DNA from 2 places in the Paenibacillus sp. KS1 genome. Region 2 is predicted to be linked to the other one. Evidence: riboswitches for the same ligand, from Rfam matches in the RefSeq annotation. Region 2 holds a riboswitch; the other holds the start of a gene.
The links. Region 2 has a riboswitch for S-adenosylmethionine ahead of BBG47_RS00720 (methionine ABC transporter ATP-binding protein). Riboswitches for the same ligand answer to the same signal wherever they lie in the genome.
Positions count from the first base shown of each region.

Region 1: it holds a riboswitch for S-adenosylmethionine, as region 2 does, so the genes downstream of both, metA (homoserine O-acetyltransferase MetA) here and BBG47_RS00720 (methionine ABC transporter ATP-binding protein) in region 2, are expected to answer to the same signal.

Region 1 is NZ_MAIS01000039.1:30,810-35,240, forward strand. It holds gene BBG47_RS14590 (trans-sulfuration enzyme family protein) at 1-299, opposite strand, end outside; gene BBG47_RS14595 (aminotransferase class I/II-fold pyridoxal phosphate-dependent enzyme) at 305-1,486, opposite strand; gene metA (homoserine O-acetyltransferase MetA) at 1,483-2,427, opposite strand; SAM riboswitch class I at 2,595-2,721, opposite strand; gene corA (magnesium/cobalt transporter CorA) at 3,263-4,198, shown strand.
Region 2 is NZ_MAIS01000001.1:160,024-164,454, reverse strand. It holds gene BBG47_RS00725 (methionine ABC transporter permease) at 1-568, opposite strand, end outside; gene BBG47_RS00720 (methionine ABC transporter ATP-binding protein) at 558-1,571, opposite strand; SAM riboswitch class I at 1,667-1,774, opposite strand; gene gnd (phosphogluconate dehydrogenase (NAD(+)-dependent, decarboxylating)) at 2,419-3,318, shown strand; gene BBG47_RS00710 (GntR family transcriptional regulator) at 3,459-4,136, shown strand; gene BBG47_RS00705 (GntP family permease) at 4,265-4,431, shown strand, end outside.

The sequences.
Region 1 (4,431 bases), on a different contig from region 2:
AATGTCGAAGAGATCGCTGCCATCCCTGATGCGAAGGCAAATCCATTCGTTCCGCCCTCGAGCAGTGCAATATATTGCTCCAATGCCTCACGTGTTGGATTGCCAGAGCGAGAGTAATCGTACTGAGGCGGATTGTAAATGTCCTCATGATGGAATGTCGTAGCTTGGTAAATCGGGACACTGGAAGCTCCCGTACCGGCATCGATCTCACCGCCAAAATGGATCAGCTTCGTCGCAAACCGGCGTGATTGCTTGCCTAACTGACCGTCTGATGCTTGATTCGAATTCTGCTCACTCATCTCCGTTATCCCTCCACTTCTACTCTAGCCGCTTCTATCGCTTGCTCCAAATCAGCAATTAAATCATCAACATGTTCAATTCCAACCGAGAATCTGAGCAAGCGATCGTCTACACCAATCTGATCCCGAATCTCCTGCGGAATATCCGTATGGGTCTGAACCGCCGGATAAGTCATCAGCGACTCTACCCCACCCAAGCTCTCCGCGAAGGCGATCAATTTCAAGTGGCGCAGGATCGGCTCTACATAAGCTGCATTCTTCAAGCGGAAGGAAAAGATGCCTGTGTTGCCCGACGATTGGCGCTGTTGAATCTCATATCCCGGATGCTGCTCGAGTGCAGGATAATACACATTGTCGATGGCAGGATGCTCTAACAACCACTCGGCAATACGGGTTGCGTTGGACTGGTGCCGCTCCATACGAAGGGCAAGTGTCTTCATGCCGCGCATCAATTGATAGGAGTCAGTCGGGCTCAGGACAGCCCCGATCGAATTATGCAGGAAGGCGATTTCTTCCGACAACTGCTTCCCTTTCGTTACGATCAGACCAGCAAGCACATCATTATGTCCGCCCAAGTACTTCGTTGCGCTGTGGACTACCATATCTGCCCCAAGTTCAATCGGGCGTTGGAAAAATGGCGTTAGCAGCGTATTATCAACGATAGTGAGAATTCCATGAACCTTCGCCCACGCCGCTACCTTCTCGATATCCGTAATCATCATCAAGGGGTTCGTAGGCGTCTCTATAAAGACAGCCTTCGTCTGCGGTGTTCTTACAGACTCAAGCGCATCAAAATCATTCGTATCTACATAAGAGGCCGTCACGCCGAAACGAGACATAATCCGTTCCAGCAGACGATAAGTACCACCGTACAAATCGAGGGAAACAATCAGATGATCGCCTGAACTGAACATCGCGAACAATGTCTGTAATGCAGCCATCCCAGAACTACAGGCAAATCCGGCATCCCCACATTCCAAAGCAGCCGCCGCTTCCTCTAGAACAGTACGAGTCGGGCTCTTCGTCCGAATATAATCAAACCCCGTGCTCTGTCCAAGCTTCGGATGCCTGAATGCAGTTGCTTGGTAAATCGGATAATTAATAGCTCCCGTTTTTGGTTCATGAACCGATCCAATTTGAGCTAATCGACTTTCGATGCGGTAGTTCTCTTCGTTGCGTTCGATCATAGTTGATGAGCCCCTTCCTTGCGCGGTACGGCTTTGCCCAATTCGTAAGGTGTTTCTTGATATACGTAGTAGTTTAGCCAATTTGAGAAGAGGAGGCTGGCATGCGCACGCCAAGTGGAGTAAGGCTTGCGGGAAGGATCGTTATTCGGGAAATAATTTATCGGAATGTCCATCTCCATCCCCTTTGCAATATCGCGGTCATACTCCCACTTCAGTGTACAGGGATCGTATTCCGAATGACCGGTCACGAAAATTTGCTTCCCATCATGTGTCGCTACCAAATACACTCCTGCTTCTTCCGACTCCGCTAATATTTCTAACTCGGCAATCTTCGCGACATCCTCTCTCCGAAATTCCGTATGACGGGATTGCGGTACAAGAAACATCTCGTCGAAGCCGCGTGTCAGATTCACATTTTCCTTAGTTAGTACATGCTCGTATACACCGAAAATTTTCTGATCCAGTGCATATTTCGCAATTCCATAGTGATGATAGAGGCCCGCTTGTGATGCCCAGCAAATATGGAACGTGGAAGTTACATTCTCCTTAGACCATTCCATAATGCGGCACAACTCATCCCAATAGTCTACATCTTCAAACTTCATCTGTTCGACAGGAGCACCCGTAATGATCATACCATCAAACTGCTCTCCTTCAATATCTTCAAATGTTTTGTAGAACGAAGATAAGTGCTGTGCGGACGTATTTTTGGATGTATGGCTTGCTGGATGAAGGAGCGTCACCTCAACTTGCAGCGGCGTGTTGCCCACTAAACGCAGGAGTTGGGTTTCCGTAGTCTCTTTCGTCGGCATCAAGTTGAGAATGATGATTCGCAGCGGACGAATATCTTGATGATAGGCTCTCGTTTCGTCCATGACGAAGATATTCTCCTGGGTCAAAATTTCTTTGGCCGGCAAATGATCCGGAATTTTAATCGGCATTGACGCTCTCCCCCTCGAAAATGGTAATTGGATGGTGTCGGCACATGAAATCACATTGGCCACAACCGCTCACAGGCCTGACTTGAAACGGCACAAATGGCTAGAGACATACAAAAAAGACCTTCCTCGACTACGAGAAAGGTCATGTTATACATGCTCATGAGCCTCTCTCATCTGTCAGTAACGACTTCCATCGTCCCTGCAAGAATTAGCACCGTGCGTCGCGCTTCATACTGCGCATCGCCGGTTGCCGGGCTTCATCGGGCTTGTCCCTCCACCTACTCTTGATAAGATTGCTTATATGAATATTCATTTGATTTGGCCTTGGTAATAATGTACGGCAAAGAGAAGCTGTTCGTCAAGAGGGGAACACAACAAAAAATCACGATTCCACCCCCTTCGCATACGATACATTATTGACGAATTCCGCCAATGGATTTTGTCTTGAAAGGTTGAAGTACGAGCGTTATACTTAACAAGGTGCGTCGAGGCCTTAACTTTTCAATGAAGGCAATAATCATTCCTTCACTGGGCGCATGATATATAAAGTCACGTACAATTATTCAAGCTGAGGTGAGTTCGGATGGATGGCGACCCGAGGTCGTTCCGTAGTACGTACGTACAACCGAATAATACGATTCGACAGGCAGCGGCAAGTTCGCAGTCCAATGTCGGGATTCGTGCCTCTGCAGAGAACCTAGTTCACTAATTGTGCCTAGGCTTATATCACGTGCGCGAACGACGGACTGCGCATGCCCAGCCTTGTTTCGAGTCGTCTGGTAACATTTAGACGATGCGCATGTCGCAATGGCGACAGCGTCAAGGAGTGAGTGCAATGAAAATCCGTCTGGTCAACGAGGGCGTCTTCACGACTGAGGAAGATATCAATGTCACATTAACACCGCCAGAGAATGGCTTCTACTGGATCGATGCTGACATTGAGGATTTGGTCGTTCTGCAGCCATTATTCAGCATGCATGATTTGGCAGTTGAGGACTGTATGAGTGAAGAAGAGCAGCGTCCCAAAATCGAAATTTATGAAGGTCATTATTTTATCGTGTTCAACAGCATTCGCTTTGACGATGAAGAGATCTTTTTACGCTCATTGAACATTTTCCTCGGCAAACATTTCATTATTACCGTAACAAAGCAGAAGATTAACGAGCTGCGTATGGTGAAGCCTGTATTGTGGGAGCAGCAAGCTAGCACGCCTGACCTTATGCTCTACCTGCTTATTGACTTGGTTGTCGACAACTACTTCACAGTAGGAGATCGAATTGAAGCGAAAATCGACAAGCTTGAGAAAGAGCTCATTATGAGCACAAAGAAAGAACATCTCAATGAAATCATCAGCTTGCGAAGTGAGATTCTGTGGCTCAAGAAGGGTCTTGGCCCTCAAAAAGAGGTACTGCTTGTCCTCTATCGTAAGGAATTGCGGCTGATCGGCGATGACCTGCAGAAGTACTTCCAGGATATTTACGAGAATGCCGTCAAAGTATCGGAGACATTCGAAACGTTCCGCGACCTTATGGGCAACTTACGTGAATCTTATCAGCTTAGCATCGCGAATCGCGCAAACGATATTATGAGAGTGTTCACAGCCATTACAACTATATTCATGCCGCTAACCTTAATAACAGGGATCTACGGCATGAACTTCGGATATATTCCAATTATGGACTGGGAGTACGGCTCCTTGTATATGATCGGATTCATGCTTGCGCTTGGTATCTTTATGTTCTACTTATTCCGCAAGAAAGACTGGATTTAATAATCAGCGGGGGGTGTTCAAAGTCATTTGATAATGACCTTGGACACCCCCGCTTTGTTTTCTTTGCATTACCGTATTCCCGATTATCCCCATTTGCTCACCTTGTTCGCCGATGACGAAAAACGAAGCCAACCACTGCGAATTGTTTTTCGCTGCTTTCCAAACAAAATAGCACGACGCCCCTAAACTAGCCTAAACAGCAGAATAAATTCATTAACGAGCTCGGGCATACG
Region 2 (4,431 bases):
TGTCGTAACGGTAATAACCGAACCGAATCGCCAAATCACCGATTCCGCCTCCACCGACTGTACCGGCCATTGCCGAATAAGCGACGAGGCTGATTGCCGTAATGTTCACGCCTTGCATGATGCCTGGCTTCGCTTCAGGGAGAAGTACATCCCTAATGATCATCCACGGTGTTGCACCAATGGAGATTGCCGCTTCGATGACACCTTTGTCAATCTCGCGCAGCGCCGTCTCTACCAAGCGGGCGAAGAACGGAATTGCCGCAATCGAGAGCGATACAGAAGCAGCCGTCGGTCCTATCGTTGAGCCAACAATGAGCTTCGTCAAAGGCAGCAGTGTCACCAGCAAGATGATGAACGGAATTGAGCGAATCATGTTGACGATGAAGCCTAATACATTTTTCGTAAATGCATTTTCGAGGAATAGCCCCTTATCGGTTACAAATAACAGAATTCCAATGGGAAGACCCAGAATTATGGCAGCAAACAGCGAAATTCCAACCATATAGAGCGTCTGGACAAATGCCTTGCCCAAGTCCGGCAGCAGTTGGATGATCGAATCACTCAGCATGATGGATGACCTCCAATCGATAGGTTCGTTCTTCGATGTAGTCGAGTGCTTGCCGCAGCTCTGATACTTCTCCATTCAGCTCCAAGATCAGAATGCCTAGCGGGTTGTCATGGATGTATTCAATTTTGCCATGCAAAATATTTGCTCTAACCTTGAAGTTCGTCATTACATCAGTAATGATTGCTTCCTCCGCTTGCGGCGCCACGAAGTGAATCTTCACGATCGTTCCTTTGCAATGCTGAATCAATCGTTCTGGAAGATTGAATTGGAACAGACTGCTGATGAACGAGCGCGTCATCGGATGCTGTGGATCAGAGAAAATGTTATATACCGGCCCCTCTTCTACCACATTGCCGTTCTGCATCACCGCCATCCGGTCACAGACGTCCTTCACCACTTCCATTTCGTGCGTAATCAATACAATCGTCAGGTTAAGCTCGCGATTGATTTTCTTCAGCAGCTCCAAGATTGACTGTGTCGTCTCAGGATCCAGCGCAGACGTTGCTTCATCGCACAGCAGCACATGCGGTTCATTCGCCAGCGCTCTGGCAATGCCTACTCTCTGCTTCTGACCACCGCTGAGCTGAGCAGGATATACATCTCGCTTGTCAGCCAAGCCGACCATTTCAAGCAATTCAAGGACACGCGGTTCAATCTCTGCCTTCGACTTGTTGTTGGCCTTCAGAGCAAATGCAATATTCTCAAATACCGTCTTGGAGCGGATAAGATGAAAGTGCTGAAAGATCATGCCGATCTTCAGTCTTGCCTGTCGCAAGCTCTCTCCTTGCAGCTTCGTCAAATCAACGCCATCGACGAGGATACTCCCAGATGTAGGTTCCTCCAACAGGTTGATGCAGCGCAGCAACGAGCTTTTCCCAGCACCGCTTCGTCCGATAATCCCGTAAATTTCTCCCCTATTGATTCGAAGAGAGACGTTATTTACGCCGATGACGGTCGATGTCTTGCTTCGATACTCCTTAACCAAACTCCGAATTTCAATCATTTCACACACCCCGCCATTCTGTTGCTATCACCTGGATGAAAACTAAAAAGCCTCTTTCCCTAAGAGAGAAAGAGGCTGAATTGGCAGTATCGCCACACTTATCTCTCAGAATGGAATCATTCCGTAGGATTTAGCACCGTTTACTCACAGGTAAGGTTGCCGGACGTCATAGGGCCTAGTCCCTCAGTCGCTCTTGATAAGGTAGTATGAAGTTGTCATTTGTTGTTGAAAATATTACATCTGAAAATATGAGTTGTCAACAATATTTTCATTTCACTTTCAGAAACAGTACTTCAACAAACAGAAATAGACCGCCCTAGGTTAAAGGATGCGGTCTATTTTTGCTCCAAAAAGCCTTCCGCCCTTAAAAGCGGCTATTGTGTAGGGTGTAGGAGTCGGTTGCAGCCGACTCTTTATTTATTCTTATTATAGCACTGGGAATATATACATGATCACAAACAGAATACCTTACATCACATCATTTACTTTGGTATCCTAACACATCAACACATTCTCTGAATAATCGTTAATGTCTTCGTGATCATGATGATAGCTGGAGAGATGGATTGAATTCCCCTTTTCAATTAGCACGATCGTCTGCTGGCTGACATGGACGGCGTTGGCTAATTCCTGCTATGTCATGTTTTTATCCACACTTACTATATAGATACATAATTTCCGCCACTAAGAATCACTCTAAAAGAGACAGCATACCCCTGAGCCGAGATACAGCGCTTACAATTTCCACTTTACAGATAGGCAAGAAGACAGTAAGATAAGATCACACTAAGTTGTATACAAGTATACTTGTTGTACTTTACAGCATGATCACAGGAGTGAATACAGCATGAAATTAGGCATGATTGGCCTTGGAAAAATGGGTTTCAACCTCGTAGATAACATATTGCAGCACAAGCATCAGGTAGTCGCTTTTGATGTAAATGCTGAACAACGTCAAAAAGCAGCTGACCTAGGAGCAATTCCTGCAGATACAATTGAAGAACTCGTATCGAAGCTGGATGCTCCCAAGATCATCTGGATGATGGTTCCGGCTGGAGAAATCGTGGATCAAGTGGTAGACACACTGCTTCCTCTTCTCTCTCCAGGTGACATTGTCATTGACGGAGGAAATTCACATTATAAACAATCCATCGCTAGAGGCGAGAAAGTGCATGCACTGGGTGCTCATTACTTCGATATCGGAACATCCGGCGGAGTATCTGGCGCAGCTGAAGGCGGCTGCTTCATGATTGGCGGCAACCAAGAAGTATTCGCTACACTTGAGCCACTGTTCAAGGACATTGCGGTAGATCAAGGATATTTGTATGCAGGCAAGAGCGGAAGTGGACATTTCCTGAAAATGGTTCACAACGGTATTGAATATGGAATGATGCAGGCGATCGCGGAAGGCTTCGAAGTATTGGACAAGAGCGACTTCGATTTCGATTACGAACAAGTTGCACGCGTATGGTCTAACGGATCGGTTATCCGCAGCTGGTTGATGGATCTGACGCAAAATGCTTTCTCCAAAGATCCGAAGCTGGACAGCATTCGCGGCGTTATGCAAAGCTCTGGCGAAGGCAAATGGACAGTGGAAACTGCACTGGAGCTGCAAGCAAGCGCACCAGTTATCGCGATGTCCCTCTTCATGAGATATCGTTCGCTTGAGTCCGATTCCTTCCACGGTAAGGTAGTTGCTGCACTGCGCAATGAGTTCGGCGGACATCAAGTGGTAACGAAGGAATAGTCATTTCCTATTTCGATAGCGAAGATAGAATCACCACAAGCCCGATGCTCGCGCCATGCAGCACTGTGGTACAATCAGAACCAAATCTGTTAAGTGAGATATGGGTTCAGGAAACCAATCATGAGGAGAGTTCACGCATGATACACTATCCGAAACAGTGGCTGCAGGGCGCATCCCTTGGGGAATCCATCGCCTGTGAGCTGCGATTGCAAATTATTAACGGCTCCATCAAGCCGGGCGAAATTATATCAGAGAATCGAGTGGCTGCCGACTTCGGCACCAGCCGCTCTCCCGTTCGCGAAGCATTGAAAACGCTCTCTAACGAAGGGCTTATTCGCTTGGAGCGCATGGGGGCTGTTGTCTTAGGGCTTAGTCTTATCGATGTCGAAGAGCTGTACGATGTTCGCTATCTCATTGAGAGCTTTGTCCAGCAGCGGCTCGCCATCGTGAACACAGATGGTCTGATTCTGACGCTTCTGCAGATTATCGACAAGATGGAACTCGCGGTTAAGTACAATGATGCCGTTGAATTCGCATATCAGGATTTATCGTTCCATGAAGCGATCATTGCTGCAGCGGAGCATAAACGGATCATGCATCTGTGGACGAGCATTCGACTGATCGTAAAGACCGTCATGCTGATGACAACGGAAGAAATATTCTCTGAGGGAGAAGCGAAGCTGTTCACTGTAATTGAGAAGCACCGTACGATCGTAAGAGGACTCCAGTCGAAGGATACTCATACGATCCAGCAGGTTGTCTCAGCCTACTTCGCCGACTCGAACCGTACCTTGCATGTCAGCTTGCCGCATTCGTAACGGCAAGCTGCAAGGATACAAAGTTTTTTTAATTCAAGTTGTCGACAAGTATTCAAGTTTGTTTTGGAAACGCTATATTTGGAATCATTCATAACAATCGGCACTCTTCAAAAGGAGGCTCGTACATCATGAGCACACTATTCGGAATGAGTCACAATGTTACATTACTATTTTGGACACTTCTTACCATCGTATTTCTCATTGTGTTCATTGCCAAGCTGAAATGGAATCCTTTCGTGACGTTGCTTATATCAGCATTAATGCTCGGTCTGTTAACAGGCATGAAACCGCAAGA